One region of the Streptomyces sp. NPDC017890 genome, then DNA from elsewhere that is predicted to be linked to it. Evidence: riboswitches for the same ligand, from Rfam matches in the RefSeq annotation. Region 1 holds a riboswitch; the other holds the start of a gene.
What was found. Region 1 has a riboswitch for S-adenosylmethionine ahead of thrC (threonine synthase). Riboswitches for the same ligand answer to the same signal wherever they lie in the genome.

Region 1 (7,244 bases):
GACGCCCGCGACGGCGGCCGGACGCGAAGGGCTCCACGCCCTTCTCGCCCGTCCCGGCCGCGCGGTGGTCGCGCTCGACTTCGACGGCACGCTCGCCCCGATCGTCGCCGACCCCGACCGGGCCCGCGCCCACCCGGACGCCGTACCGGCGCTCGCGGCCCTCGCCCCGCAGGTCGCCTCCGTCGCGGTGATCACCGGCCGCCCGGCCGAGGTCGCGGTCCGCCACGGCGGCTTCGCCGACGTCCCCGGCCTGGACCACCTCGTCGTCCTCGGCCACTACGGCGCCGAACGCTGGGACGCCGCCACCGGCACCCTCACCACCCCCGACCCGCACCCCGGCGTCGCCGCAGTCCGCGCCGAGCTGCCGGGACTGCTGGCGCGGTCCGGGGCGGAGCAGGGCACGTGGACCGAGGAGAAGGGCCACGCGGTCGCCGTCCACACCCGCCGCGCCCCCGACCCCCAGGCGGCCTTCGACACCCTGCGCGCCCCGCTCACCGACCTGGCCTCCCGCCACGGCCTGATCGTCGAACCGGGCCGCATGGTCCTGGAACTGCGCCCGCCCGGCATGGACAAGGGCGCCGCCCTGCGGGAGTACGTCCGGGAGGTCGACGCGGGTGCCGTCCTCTACGCCGGCGACGACCTGGGTGACCTCCCCGCCTTCGCGGCGGTCGACCGGCTCCGCACCGAGGGCACCCCTGGCCTCCTGGTCTGCAGCGGCAGCGACGAGGTCCCCGACCTCCGCGAACGCGCCGACCTGGTGGTCGACGGCCCAGCGGGAGTGGTGGCACTCGTCCGTGCCCTGGCGGACGCCACGTAGCCGCGGGCGGTCCCGCCGCAGGGTGGGCGCGGCGGCACCCGGCAGCACCGGGCCCCGCGACCCACCTCAGCCCGGCCCCGATCCCAGTCCCGCCCCCGAGCCCGGCCTGAGCCCAGCCCAGCCCAGCCCAGCTCTGCCTCGCCCTGGGCTCAGCCCAGCCCCGGCCTCGATCCCAGCCCTGGCCCCGATTCGAGCCCCAGCCTCGCCCTGAGCCCAGCCTCGCCCTGAGCCCAGCCCAGCCCCAGCCCCCCGCGCCGGTCACCCGGCCATCAAGACCGCAGCGCCTCCAACTGCTCCAGGAACCACCGCGCCGGAGGCAGCGCCGTACCCGCCGCCGCCAGCCGCTTCGACCGCTCCGCCCGCTCCCCGGCCCCCACCGACAACGCCTCGTGCAGCGCCTCGGCCGTCCCCGACACGTCGTACGGATTCACCACCACCGCGTCCTCGCCCAGCTCCTCGTACGCCCCCGCCTCCCGGGACAGCACCAGCACGCACCCCTCGTCGGAGACGACCGGTACCTCCTTCGCGACGAGGTTCATCCCGTCCCGGACGGGATTGACCAGCGCCACGTCCGCCAGCCGGTAGGCCGCCAGCGACCGCGCGAAGTCGTCCTTCACATGCAGTACGACCGGCGTCCACCCGGCCGTCCCGAACTCGGCGTTGATCGCCTCGGCCACCCGCCGTACCTCGGCCGTGTACTCCCGGTACACGGCGAGGTCCTGCCGCGACGGATACGCGAACGCGACGTGCACGACCCGCTCCCGCCACTCGGGCCGCCCCGCCAGCAGCTCCCGGTACGCCAGCAGCCCCCGCACGATGTTCTTCGACAGCTCGGTCCGGTCCACCCGCACGATCGTCTTCCGCGCGCTCCCGTCCGGGCCCTCGCCGATCTCCGCCCGCAGCGCCGCCATCCGCTCGTCCACGTCGGCCTCGTGCGAGCGCTGCCGCAGGAAGTCCGCGTCCGCGCCGAGCCCGTGCACGCCGGTCTCCGTGGAGCCGAGCCCGCCCACCAGCGCCTCGCAGCACGCGGTGAACGCGTCGGCCCAGCGCCGGGTGAGGAAGCCGAGCCGGTCGGCGCCGAGCATGCCGCGCAGCACCTGCTCGGCGATGTCGTCCGGCAGCATCCGGAAGTAGTCGACCGGCGCCCACGGCGTGTGCGAGAAGTGCCCGATCCTGAGATCCGGCCGCAGCTCGCGCAGCATCCCCGGCACCAGCGTCAGGTGGTAGTCCTGCACGATCGCGACCGCGCCCTCGGCGGCCTCCTCGGCCAGCGCCTGGGCGAACGCCCGGTTGTAGGCCTCGTAGGAGGCCCACTGCCGCCGGAACTCCGCGTCGAAGACCGGCTCCACGGGCGTCTGGTAGAGCATGTGGTGCACGAACCACAGCACGCTGTTGGCGATCCCGTTGTACGCGTCCGCGTGCACGTCGGCCGGTACGTCCAGCATCCGCACGCCGTCCTCGCCGATCCCGCGCCGCACCGCCTCGCGGTCACCGTCGCCGAGCGCGGAGCACACCCACAGCGCCCCCGCGTCCGGCCCGATGGCCGACAGTCCGGAGACCAGTCCGCCACCGCCGCGCTTGGCGTGCAGCGAACCGTCCTGACGCACCTCGTACGAGACCGGCCCCCTGTTGGAGGCGACCAGCACCTGAGCAGCACCGAAGCTTGAAGCCATACGCCTCAACCTAGCCCGGTCCCGAAACCCTCAAACGTGGTCACCTTCCACACCGGCTTCCACACCGGCCTCCGCACCGGCCCACGCCCCCGCCCGGCCGGTGTTCAGGCCACCCGCCGGGCCGCGTACTCCGCGATCTCCGTCATCGGGGGCCGCTCCTCGGTGTCCACGGAGTACGTACGCGGCTCGAAGCCGTCGGCGCCCCGTTCGAACTGGATGAGGGACGGGCGGACCAGGTGGCCGCGGGCCAGCCGGAGCTGGGCGGTGCGGTAGATCGCGGCGGACATGCGGCCCAGCGCCTGGCCGTCCTGGTGCCGGTGCCGGCGCACGCCGACGTCGACCTGCGCGAGGGCGTCCAGACCCACCAGGTGCAGGGAGTCGACCAGCATGCCCAGCTCGACCCCGTAGCCGACGGGGAAGGGAAGCTGCTCGAGGAGGGAGCGGCGGGCCGCGTACTCGCCGCCGAGCGGCTGGACGAAACCGGCCAGCTGCGGCCAGTGCATGTTGAGCAGCGGCCGGGCCATCAGCTCCGTGACCCGGCCGCCCTGCCCGGCCGCCGCGCCCAGCGGGCGGTCGTACATGGCCTTGACGAGGTGCACGTCCGGGTCAGTCAGCAGCGGGCCCACGATCCCGGAGACGAAGTCGGCGGAGAACTCGCGCAGGTCGGCGTCGACGAAGCACACGATGTCACCGCCGGTGACCAGCAGCGAGCGCCACAGCACCTCGCCCTTGCCGGGCACGGCCGGGATGCGGGGGAGGATCGCGTCACGGTGCACGACGCGCGCGCCCGCCGCCGCGGCCACCGCCGACGTACGGTCGCTCGATCCGGAGTCCACGACGACGATCTCGTCGACGAGCGGGACCCGCCCCATCAGGTCGCGGCGGATCACCGTGACGATGTCGCCGACCGTCGCCTCCTCGTCGAGGGCGGGCAGCACCACGCTGACCGACTGCCCGGTGGCGTGCTTGGCGGCGAGGAGCTGCTGGATCGGCCGGTCCGCCACGGACCAGGAGCGTGCGCTCAACCAGCGCTCGACTTCTTCCAGCACGTCCGGGGGCTCCTTCGTGATCCGTTGTGATCCATCTCGCGGTGCGGACGACTGTCTCAACCGCCCTGGCCTTCGGTTACAGTCTTGAACAACGCGGAGGCCTACCGCATGCCGGGGGTCACGCGCGCACCATCGCACGACAAGCGCACCACCGTTCAACAACCGAATACCGCTCATCCAGAGGGGCAGAGGGATACGGCCCGTTGAAGCCCCGGCAACCCTCCAGTCGGTTCTTGTCACGCAGACGTGGCGAGGCTCCCGACTAGGGAAGGTGCCAAATCCGTCTCACGGCGAGATGCGTCGTGAGGAAGATGAGGAGAAAGGGCCTCGCCTCCATGGCTGTGCAGACTGCCGAAAGCACCACCACCCCCGACGCTTCCGCTCCCGCCGGCTCCGTCGATCTGGGCCCCGCCGACGCGCTCTCCTGCCGCGAGTGCGGTCACCGTGTGCCGCTCGGCCCGGTCTTCGCCTGCGAGGAGTGTTTCGGCCCGCTGGAGATCGCCTACGACTTCTCGGCCTACGACACCGAGGAGCTCCGCGCGCGCATCGAGGCGGGCCCCGCGAACATCTGGCGTTACGCTCCGCTGCTGCCCGTCCCCGCCGACGTGGCCGAGAAGCCGAACATCAACCCCGGCTGGACCAAGCTGGTCAAGGCCGACAACCTGGCCCGCGAGCTGGGCGTCACCGGCGGTCTGTACGTCAAGGACGACTCCGGCAACCCGACGCACTCCTTCAAGGACCGCGTCGTCGCGCAGGCCATCGAGGCCGCCCGCGCCTTCGGCTTCACGACCCTCTCCTGCTCCTCCACCGGCAACCTCGCGGGTGCCGTCGGCGCCGCCGCCGCCCGCGCCGGTTTCCGCTCCTGCGTGTTCATCCCGCACGACCTGGAGCAGGGCAAGGTCGTCATGGCCGCCGTCTACGGCGGTGAACTCGTCGGTATCCAGGGCAACTACGACGACGTGAACCGCTTCTGCTCCGAGCTGATCGGCGACCCGGCGGGCGAGGGCTGGGGCTTCGTCAACGTCAACCTGCGGCCGTACTACGCGGAGGGTTCCAAGACCCTCGCGTACGAGATCTGCGAGCAGCTCGGCTGGCGGCTGCCCGACCAGATCGTCGTCCCGATCGCGTCCGGTTCCCAGCTCACGAAGATCGACAAGGGGCTGCAGGAGCTGATCAGGCTCGGGCTGGTCGAGGACAGGCCGTACCGGATCTTCGGCGCCCAGGCCGAGGGCTGCTCGCCGGTGTCCACCGCGTACAAGGCCGGTCACGACGTCGTACGCCCGCAGAAGCCGGACACCATCGCCAAGTCCCTGGCGATCGGCAACCCGGCCGACGGGCCCTACGTCCTCGACATCGCCCGTCGCACCGGCGGCGCCGTGGAGGACGTGACCGACGAGCAGGTCGTGGACGCCATCAAGCTGCTCGCGCGCACCGAGGGGATCTTCGCGGAGACGGCGGGCGGCGTGACGGTCGGCGTCACCAGGAAGCTGATCGAGAACGGCGTCCTGGACCCGTCGCTCACCACCGTCGTCCTCAACACCGGCGACGGCCTGAAGACCCTCGACGCGGTGGCCGGCACCGGCCTCACCGCCACCATCCGCCCGAACCTGGACTCCTTCCGAGAGGCTGGCCTCGCATGAGCGTGACCGTTCGCATCCCGACCATCCTGCGCACCTACACCGGCGGCAAGGCGGAGGTCAGCGCCGAGGGCGCGAACCTCGGCGAGGTCATCTCCGACCTGGAGAAGAACCACACCGGCATCGCCGCCCGGGTCCTGGACGACCAGGGCAAGCTGCGCCGCTTCGTCAACGTCTACGTCAACGACGACGACGTCCGCTTCGAGCAGGGCCTTGAGACCTCGACCCCCGACGGCGCGGGCGTCTCCATCATCCCGGCCGTCGCCGGCGGCTGATACGCGTCGTAGCGCGAATTGCCCTCTCCGTAAGAGAAACGGAGGGGGCAATTCCATGTGGTTGAGCACGGTAGAGTTGGGGAAAGCGCTCCCGTTCGCAAGATCGGGAACCCTCGATTCCTGCCGCACGCCCGACAAGATGTAGCCAAAGTGTGGGCGTCTTTCGCGGCTTTTGTTCTTTTTGTGTGCCCCGACTTGACCCGAATTCAGGCGAATTCTCGCCACATTCCGGACCGGGTGCGTCCAGATTTCTCGTCCAATTGACCTGTTGCAGACGGCAGTTGGACAGATACATTCAGCCGCGGTCGACGCGTTCCGGCGCACGCCCCCAGTCGTGGGGGGCGAGGTCTGACCCGGGTCCGCGAAGTGCGGATCTGTGCAAGGGCCAGTAATAGGGGAGTTAGGCATGGCTCAGGGCACCGTCAAGTGGTTCAACGCGGAGAAGGGGTACGGCTTCATCGCGGTCGACGGTGGTGCGGATGTTTTCGTCCACTACAGCGCGATTCAGATGGACGGCTACCGCACCCTCGAAGAAGGCCAGCGGGTCGAGTTCGAGATCTCGCAGGGTCAGAAGGGCCCGCAGGCCGACATGGTTCGCCTCAGCGCCTGAGACGCGCGGCCACCGCAGCATTGGTCTTCATCCGAAGGGCCCGTACCTCCCGGGGTACGGGCCCTTCGGCCTGCCCGGACCTGCCCCGGAATCCTCCCCGGACCTGCCCCGGAGCCCTCCCCGGACCTGCCCCGGAGCCCTCCCCGGACCTGCCCCGCACCCGCTTCGCACCCGCTTCGGACCCGCCCGGACCCTTGTTCGCGGGCGGCTGAGAGCAGGTGTCGATCCCCGAGAGGCGCTTGCACTCGGCAGGGGCGAGTGCTAATCATTGCGTTAGCACTCTGAAGGTGAGAGTGACAACGAAGGACCGGGTCGGTGAGGCCCGCAGGCCGGGTGGGGAAGGAACCACAAGGCAGGCGAGCCGTCCGTCGCGGGCGCGGGCGCGGTCCGAAGGAATCACCCCCAGTCCTGGAGGGACCACTTCACATGGCCAAGATCATCGCGTTCGACGAGGAGGCACGGCGCGGCCTCGAGCGCGGCATGAACCAGCTCGCGGACGCCGTCAAGGTGACGCTCGGCCCCAAGGGCCGCAACGTCGTCCTCGAGAAGAAGTGGGGCGCCCCCACGATCACCAACGATGGTGTGTCCATCGCCAAGGAGATCGAGCTCGAGGACCCGTACGAGAAGATCGGCGCCGAGCTGGTCAAGGAAGTCGCCAAGAAGACGGACGACGTCGCCGGTGACGGTACGACCACCGCGACCGTTCTCGCCCAGGCCCTGGTCAAGGAAGGCCTGCGCAACGTCGCGGCCGGCGCCAACCCGATGGCCCTGAAGCGCGGTATCGAGAAGGCCGTCGAGGCCGTCTCCGCCGCCCTGCTGGAGCAGGCGAAGGACGTCGAGACCAAGGAGCAGATCGCCTCCACGGCCTCCATCTCCGCCGCCGACACCCAGATCGGCGAGCTCATCGCCGAGGCCATGGACAAGGTCGGCAAGGAAGGCGTCATCACCGTCGAGGAGTCCCAGACCTTCGGTCTGGAGCTGGAGCTCACCGAGGGTATGCGCTTCGACAAGGGCTACATCTCGGCGTACTTCGCCACCGACATGGAGCGTATGGAGGCGTCCCTGGACGACCCGTACATCCTCATCGCCAACTCCAAGATCGGCAACGTCAAGGACCTGCTGCCGCTCCTGGAGAAGGTCATGCAGTCGGGCAAGCCGCTGCTGATCATCGCCGAGGACGTCG
Region 2 (7,244 bases), on a different contig from region 1:
GGCCTCGCCCGAGGTCCGCGCGAAGGTCCACGCGGACTTCAAGCAGGGTGCCAAGGAGTCGGTGATCGGCCGGCGCAAGCTGATCCGCAACACGATGTTCGGGGCGCTCACGCTGGTGCCGCTCTCCGGCGTCGTCCTGCTGCGCGACCTCGGCCCGCTGCCCGGGACGAAGCTCCGCCACACGCTGTGGTCCAAGGGCAAGCTGCTCGTCAACATGAACACGAACGAGCCGATGCGCCCGTCGGACATCGCGGTCGGTTCCCTCACCTTCGCCAAGCCCGAGGGCCTGGAGGAGCACGACCACGGTTTCCAGAACGAGATCGCCAAGGCCGCCCTGATGATCATCCGGCTGGAGCCGGAGGCCATCAAGGACAAGCGCGAGCTCGAGTGGTCGCACGAGGGCGTCGTGGCGTACTCGAAGATCTGCACCCACGTCGGGTGCCCGATCTCCCTGTACGAGCAGCAGACGCACCACGCGCTGTGCCCGTGCCACCAGTCCACCTTCGACCTTGCCGACGGTGCCCGGGTGATCTTCGGTCCCGCCGGCCACCCCCTGCCGCAGCTGCGGATCGGCGTGAACGACGAGGGCTATCTCGAAGCGCTCAGCGACTTCGAGGAGCCCGTCGGTCCTGCATTCTGGGAGCGCGGATGAGTACTGCAGCGAGCAACCCGAACCCGTCCGCCGGCGCGTCGGCGGGCCGATCGCGCGGAAAGGCCCCGGCCGGCGAACGCGTCGCCGACTGGGCCGACGGCCGGCTCGGGATCTACTCCCTGGCCAAGGCCAACATGCGCAAGATCTTCCCGGACCACTGGTCCTTCATGCTGGGTGAGATCTGCCTCTACAGCTTCATCATCATCATCCTCACGGGTGTGTACCTGACGCTGTTCTTCCACCCGTCGATGAACGAGGTGGAGTACCACGGCTCGTACGTCCCGATGCAGGGACAGCTGATGAGTGAGGCGTACAAGTCGACGCTCGACATCAGCTTCGACATCCGGGGTGGTCTGCTGATCCGGCAGATCCACCACTGGGCGGCGATCATCTTCCTCGCCGGCATGTTCGTGCACATGATGCGCGTCTTCTTCACCGGCGCGTTCCGCAAGCCGCGTGAGATCAACTGGCTGTTCGGCTTCCTGCTGTTCGTCCTGGGCATGTTCACCGGTTTCACCGGCTACTCGCTCCCGGACGACCTGCTCTCCGGCACCGGTGTCCGCTTCACGCAGGGCGCGATCCTGTCCGTGCCGATCGTCGGTACGTACATCTCGATGTTCCTGTTCGGCGGGGAGTTCCCGGGGACCGACTTCGTCGCCCGGTTCTACTCGATCCACATCCTGCTGCTGCCGGGCATCATGCTCGGGCTCGTGGTCGGCCACCTGATCCTGGTCTTCTACCACAAGCACACGCAGTTCGCGGGTCCCGGCAAGACCAACAAGAACGTCGTCGGCATGCCGCTGCTGCCGGTGTACATGGCGAAGGCCGGAGGCTTCTTCTTCCTGGTCTTCGGTGTCATCGCGGCCATCGCCGGCTTCGTGTCGGTCAACCCGATCTGGGCCATCGGCCCCTACCGGCCGGACATGGTCTCCACCGGCGCCCAGCCCGACTGGTACATGGGCTTCGCCGAAGGCCTGGTCCGCGCCATGCCGGGCTGGGAGATCAACTTCTGGGGTCACACGCTCGTCCTGGGTGTCTTCATCCCACTCGTGATCTTCGGGATCTTCCTCGCGATGATCGCGCTGTACCCGTTCATCGAGTCCTGGGTCACCGGGGACAAGCGCGAGCACCACATCCTGGACCGGCCGCGCAACGCCCCGACCCGGACGGCGTTCGGTGTGGCCTGGGTCACCGCGTACATGATCATGCTGATCGGCGGTGGCAACGACATCGTCGCCACGCACTTCCACCTGTCGATCAACGCGGTCACCTGGTTCGTGCGGATCGGGTTCTTCGTCGGCCCGGTCATCGCGTTCATCGTCACCAAGCGGATCTGTCTCGGCCTTCAGCGCCGGGACAAGGAGAAGGTGCTGCACGGCCGCGAGTCGGGCATCATCAAGCGCCTGCCGCACGGTGAGTTCATCGAGGTGCACGAGCCGCTCAGCCAGGAGCAGCTGCACACGCTCACGGCGCACGAGCAGTACAAGCCGGCCGAGATCGGCCCCACGGTCGACGAGAACGGTGTCGAGCGCAAGGTGAAGAGCACCGAGAAGCTCCGCGCCAAGCTCAGCGAGGCGTACTACGGCGAGGAGTCGCAGATTCCGAAGCCGACCGTCGAGGAGTACAAGGAGATCACGAGCGGCCACGGCCACCACTGACCCTCCAGCGTCGCCACACCACGGTCGAAGGGCCCCGTCCGTTCCTCGGACGGGGCCCTTCGCCGTGCCCCGGGGCTGGATAGGGTGGGACCACACTCCTTTCCACGACACACACACGATTCAGGAGCGGCTCATGAGCGCTGTGACTCCCGCTGGAGGCGACACCGCGGCGGGCCGCTCCTGGCCCGCCCTGCTGAACGGACTGCTGGACGGCCAGGACCTGTCCGCGGACGACACCGCCTGGGCGCTGGACGTGATCATGCGCGGCGAGGCGACCGACGCGCAGATCGCCGGCTTCGCGGTGGCGCTCAGGTCCAAGGGGGAGACCGTCGAGGAGATCTCCGGCCTCGTGCGCACCATGTACGCGCACGCCAACGTGATCGAGGTGCCGGGGGACACGGTCGACATCGTCGGGACCGGGGGTGACGGCGCGAAGACGGTCAACATCTCCACCATGTCGGCGATCGTGGTGGCCGGCACGGGCGCGAAGGTCGTCAAGCACGGCAACCGGGCCGCGTCGTCGGCGTCCGGGGCCTCCGACGTCCTGGAGAAGCTCGGGGTCAATCTGGAGCTGACGCCGGAGCGGGTGGCGCAGGTCGCCGAGGAGGCCGGCATCACCTTCTGCTTCGCCGTGAAGTTCCACCCGTCGCTGCGCCATGTGGCGGCGGCGCGCGGCCAGCTCGGCATCCGTACGGTGTTCAACTTCCTGGGCCCGCTGACCAACCCCGCCCAGGTGAAGTCCCAGGCGATCGGGGTCGCCCACGCCCGGATGGCGCCGATCATCGCCGGTGTCTTCGCCGAGCGCGGCCACTCCTCCCTCGTGTTCCGCGGCGACGACGGCCTCGACGAGCTGACCACGACCTCCACCTCCCGGGTCTGGGTCGTGCGGGACGGCCGGGTCACCGAGGAGACCTTCGACCCGCGGGACGTCGGCCTCGAACTGGTGCCCGTGGAGGCGCTGCGCGGTGCCGACGCCTCCTACAACGCCGACGTCGCCCGCCGTCTGCTGGCAGGCGAGACGGGCCCCGTACGGGACGCGGTGCTGCTGAACTCCGCGGCGGCCCTGGTCGCCCTGGAGCCCGGCGAGGCGCCGCTGGCCGAGCAGATCCGGGCCGGCATGGACCGGGCCGCCGAGGCGATCGACTCGGGCGCCGCCAAGCGCGCCCTGGACCGCTGGGTGGCCGCGAGCAACGCGTAACGGCCTTCCCGTGTGACGCGTAACGGCCTTTCCGTGTGACGCGTAACGGCCTTTCCGTGTGACGAGCGTCCCGCGATCCGGACCCGGGTTGCGGGACGCCGATCTTTTCCCGTACGTTCCTTGGCAGGTCATGAGTGACAGTCATCAGGCCCCGGCCGACTGTCCGGCAACCCTCCGTCCGTGGCGGGGTGCCCCGGGTGAAGACCAGGCCGTAGGCAGCGAGGTCTACGGCAAGCGCGGACCCCTCGCACGCTCTCGGAAGTGTGGGTCCAGGGGTCCTGGGTCGTCCGAGGGAGTCTCCCGTGAACCAGCGAATGCGATAGGGCCGCAGAGCCCCGCCTCCGCACCGTCCTTCCTCACCTTCCTGGCTTCTCCCACGCCTGAGCCGTCGCGGTCCGCGTGGTGACGTCGCCTGCCCTCACGTCACGGGAGTCCCCCATGTCCGTTTCCACCCTTGCCGCCGGCCAGTCGGTCTGTCCTCCTCTGCCCGTTCTCGGCGGCGATGTCACCGTGCCGCTCGTCACCGGCGGCGAGGTCACCTACGCCGCCCTCGACTACGCCGCCAGCGCGCCCGCGCTCCAGCGGGTCTGGGACGACGTGGCGGCCTACGCCCCCTACTACGGCAGCGTCCACCGGGGCGCCGGGTACCTGTCGCAGCTGTCGACCGACCTGTTCGAGAACGCCCGGAACGCCGTCGCGGAGTTCCTCGGCTGCCGGGAAGGGGACCAGGTCGTGTTCACCCGGTCCACCACCGACTCGCTCAACCTGCTCGCCGCCGCGCTGCCCGCCGACTGCCGGGTCTTCGTCTTCGAGACCGAGCACCACGCCTCGCTGCTGCCCTGGCGGGGTGCCGACGTGACCTTCCTGGACGCCCCGCGCACCCCCGCGCAGGCCGTCGAGACCCTGGAGCGCGCCCTCGCCGCCCGCGAGCCGTACGGGCCCGCCCTGGTCTGCGTCACCGGCGCCTCCAACGTCACCGGCGAACTGTGGCCGGTACGCGAACTCGCCGCCGCCGCGCACGCGCACGGCGCCCGGATCGTGCTCGACGCCGCCCAGCTCGCCCCGCACCACCCCGTCTCGGTGGCCGGCCTGGACGTGGACTGGGTGGCCTTCTCCGGGCACAAGCTCTACGCGCCCTTCGGCTCCGGGGTGCTGGCCGGGCGGGCCGACTGGCTGCGCGAGGCGGAGCCGTACCTCGCCGGTGGCGGCGCCAGCCGCAGCGTCACCCGGCGCGCAGACGGCGGCGTGGACGTGGAATGGCACGACAGCGCCGCGCGGCACGAGGCAGGGTCGCCCAACGTCATCGGCGCCTACGCCATCGCCTCCGCCTGCAAGGCGCTCACCGAGGCCGGGTTCGACACGCTGGTCGCCCGCGAGGAGTACCTCATCGGCAAGGTGCGGGAAGGGCTCGCCGGGGTACCGCAGGTGCGCGTCCTGTCCCTCTTCGGCGACGACGCCCCCCGCGTCGGCGTGCTCTCCTTCGTCGTCGAAGGCTGGAACAGCTCCCACTTCGCCGCCGCGCTCTCCGCCGAGTACGGCATCGGCGTGCGCGACGGCCTGTTCTGCGCCCACCCGCTGGTGCGCACCCTGCTCGGCAGCGACCCGCAGGCGCAGGGCGAGTGCGGCGCCCCCGAGGCGGCGCCCGGCGAGAAGTCCCTCAACGCCATCCGCGTCAGTTTCGGCGCGGGCACGCCGGACGAGCACGTCGAACGGTTCGTGGACGCGGTCAAAGAGCTGGTGAACGACGGAGCCCGGTGGAACTACCGTACCGAGGACGGGCGTTGCGTGCCCGACACGACCTCCGCCGCCTGAGCCGTCCGGCCCGGCAGCCGTGACCCCAGCAGGATCATCCGCAACGCCCGCTCCGTGGCGTCCGTGAGGAGTTCGGAGGCGCGCAGCAGCGCGTCCGCCAGGGCCATCGGTGCCGGCATGATGCCGTGGCAGGCGTCCACCCCGGGCACCTCGTGCGCGCCCTCGCCGAGGGTGCCGGCCAGGGCGAGGACGGGACGGCCGTAGAGCTTGGCCCGGCGGGCCACCTCGGCGGGGACCTTGCCGCGCGGCGTCTGGTGGTCCAGAGCGCCCTCGGCGGTGAGGACCAGGTCGGCGCGGGCGAGGCGGCCGTCCAGGTCGAGGTGGTCGAGGAGCACGTCGAAGCGGGGCAGCAGCCGGGCCCCGACGGCGGCCAGGCCCGCGCCCAGCCCGCCGGAGGCGCCGGTGCCGGGGCCGCTTCGCAGGTCGGTGCCGGTGACACCGAGGTCGCGGGTGGCGACGCGCGCCCAGTTCTCCAGTCCGGCCGACAACTCCTCGATCTGCGCGGGCGTCGCCCCCTTCTGCGGGCCGAACACCCGGGCCACGCCCCGCTCGCCGCACAGCACGTTGAACGGGTTGCAGGCGACGAGCAGCTCGGTGTCCTTCAGCCGGACGTCCAGGCCGGACGGGTCGATGCGGGCGAGGCGGATCAGCTCCCGGCCGCCGCGCGGGAGTTCGAAGCCGTCCGCGTCCAGCAGCCGGGCCCCGAGCGCCTGGAGCGCGCCGGCGCCCCCGTCGGACGTGCCGGAGTCGCCGCAGCCGACCAGAACGCGGCGCACCCCGGTGTCGAGCGTGGCGCGGATCAGCTCGCCGACGCCGTACGTGGTCGTCGCGCCCGGGTCGCGCAGGGCGCGGGGGACCAGGGACAGGCCCGCGACGGCCGCCATCTCCACCACCGCCGTGTCCCGGGCGCCGAGCAGCGCGAAGTGGGTGCCGACGGGCTCGCCGACCGGGCCGGTGGCGGCCAGCGCGACCAGCCGCCCGCCGGTCGCGGACGCCAGCGCGGCGGCCGTGCCCTCGCCGCCGTCGACGAGCGGGATGCGGTCGATCTCGGCGTGGGGCAGGACCCGGCGGACGCCCGCCGCGATGGCGTCGGCGGCGGCCTGGGCGGACAGGGACTCCTTGAAGCCGCTGGGGGCCACGACGACACGGCCCAGCAGGGAGGGCACCGAGGAGGCGGGCGAGGGGGAAGGGACGACGGACATGGAGGGCTCCTTCAACGGGTCACGGGTACGCCGAGCAGCGGCCAGACGGCGGCGGCGAAGAACAGCACGAGCGCGGCGGTCAGCGGGGCCAGGACGGCCGACAGCCGCAGCAGGTCGCGCGGGGTGTAGGTGGGGGTGCCGGGGATGTCGGAGAAGAGCGTGACCGGCTTGGCGGAGGCCGGCAGGGTGTGACAGAAACCGGCGGCGGCGGTCGACGCGAGAGCGGCGGCGACGGGGTTGACCCCGGCGCCCACGGCCGCGGCGATCACCAGCGGGACCAGGACGGAGGAACGGGCGGAGCGGGACTGGAGGACCAGGTGGGCCGCGGTGCTGATCGCGATCACCACGCCGAGGAAGACGGCCGGCGCGACGTGCGAGGGCAGCCCCGACACCAGCCACCTCGCCGCACCGGAGTCGGCGAGGGCGACGCCCATCGCCATGGTCGCCGCCATGAACAGAAGCAGCGACCAGGGCACGGTCTTGAGGGCGTCCTTGAGCCGTACGGTGCCGAGCGCGGGGGTGGAGGCGACGACCGCGCCGATCAGCGCCACGACCGCGGGCGAGACGTGGTGCAGCGGCTCGCTGCACCACAGGGCCACCACCGTGGCCAGCAGCAGGGCGCACCGCTTCTCCGCCTGCGTCCAGGGGCCGGTGACCGGGCTCTCGCTGTGCCGCTGTATCTCCTCGGTGGTGATGTGGACGGGGCCCTTGCGGTCCGCCCG

Region 2: linked by a shared signal. The riboswitch ahead of ACH4F2_RS08925 (aminotransferase class V-fold PLP-dependent enzyme) and the one ahead of thrC (threonine synthase) in region 1 are both predicted to bind S-adenosylmethionine.

What each region holds. Positions count from the first base shown of each region.
Region 1 covers NZ_JBIRHU010000013.1:73,090-80,333, forward strand. The annotation lists gene otsB (trehalose-phosphatase) at 1-817, shown strand, start outside; gene ACH4F2_RS18645 (trehalose-6-phosphate synthase) at 1,087-2,490, opposite strand; gene ACH4F2_RS18650 (glucosyl-3-phosphoglycerate synthase) at 2,595-3,539, opposite strand; SAM riboswitch class I at 3,710-3,857, shown strand; gene thrC (threonine synthase) at 3,875-5,179, shown strand; gene ACH4F2_RS18660 (MoaD/ThiS family protein) at 5,176-5,451, shown strand; gene ACH4F2_RS18665 (cold-shock protein) at 5,858-6,061, shown strand; gene groL (chaperonin GroEL) at 6,488-7,244, shown strand, end outside.
Region 2 covers NZ_JBIRHU010000005.1:199,320-206,563, forward strand. The annotation lists gene ACH4F2_RS08910 (Rieske 2Fe-2S domain-containing protein) at 1-652, shown strand, start outside; gene ACH4F2_RS08915 (cytochrome bc complex cytochrome b subunit) at 649-2,310, shown strand; gene trpD (anthranilate phosphoribosyltransferase) at 2,444-3,508, shown strand; SAM riboswitch class IV at 3,635-3,751, shown strand; gene ACH4F2_RS08925 (aminotransferase class V-fold PLP-dependent enzyme) at 3,947-5,320, shown strand; gene ACH4F2_RS08930 (glycerate kinase) at 5,269-6,477, opposite strand; gene ACH4F2_RS08935 (SLC13 family permease) at 6,534-7,244, opposite strand, start outside.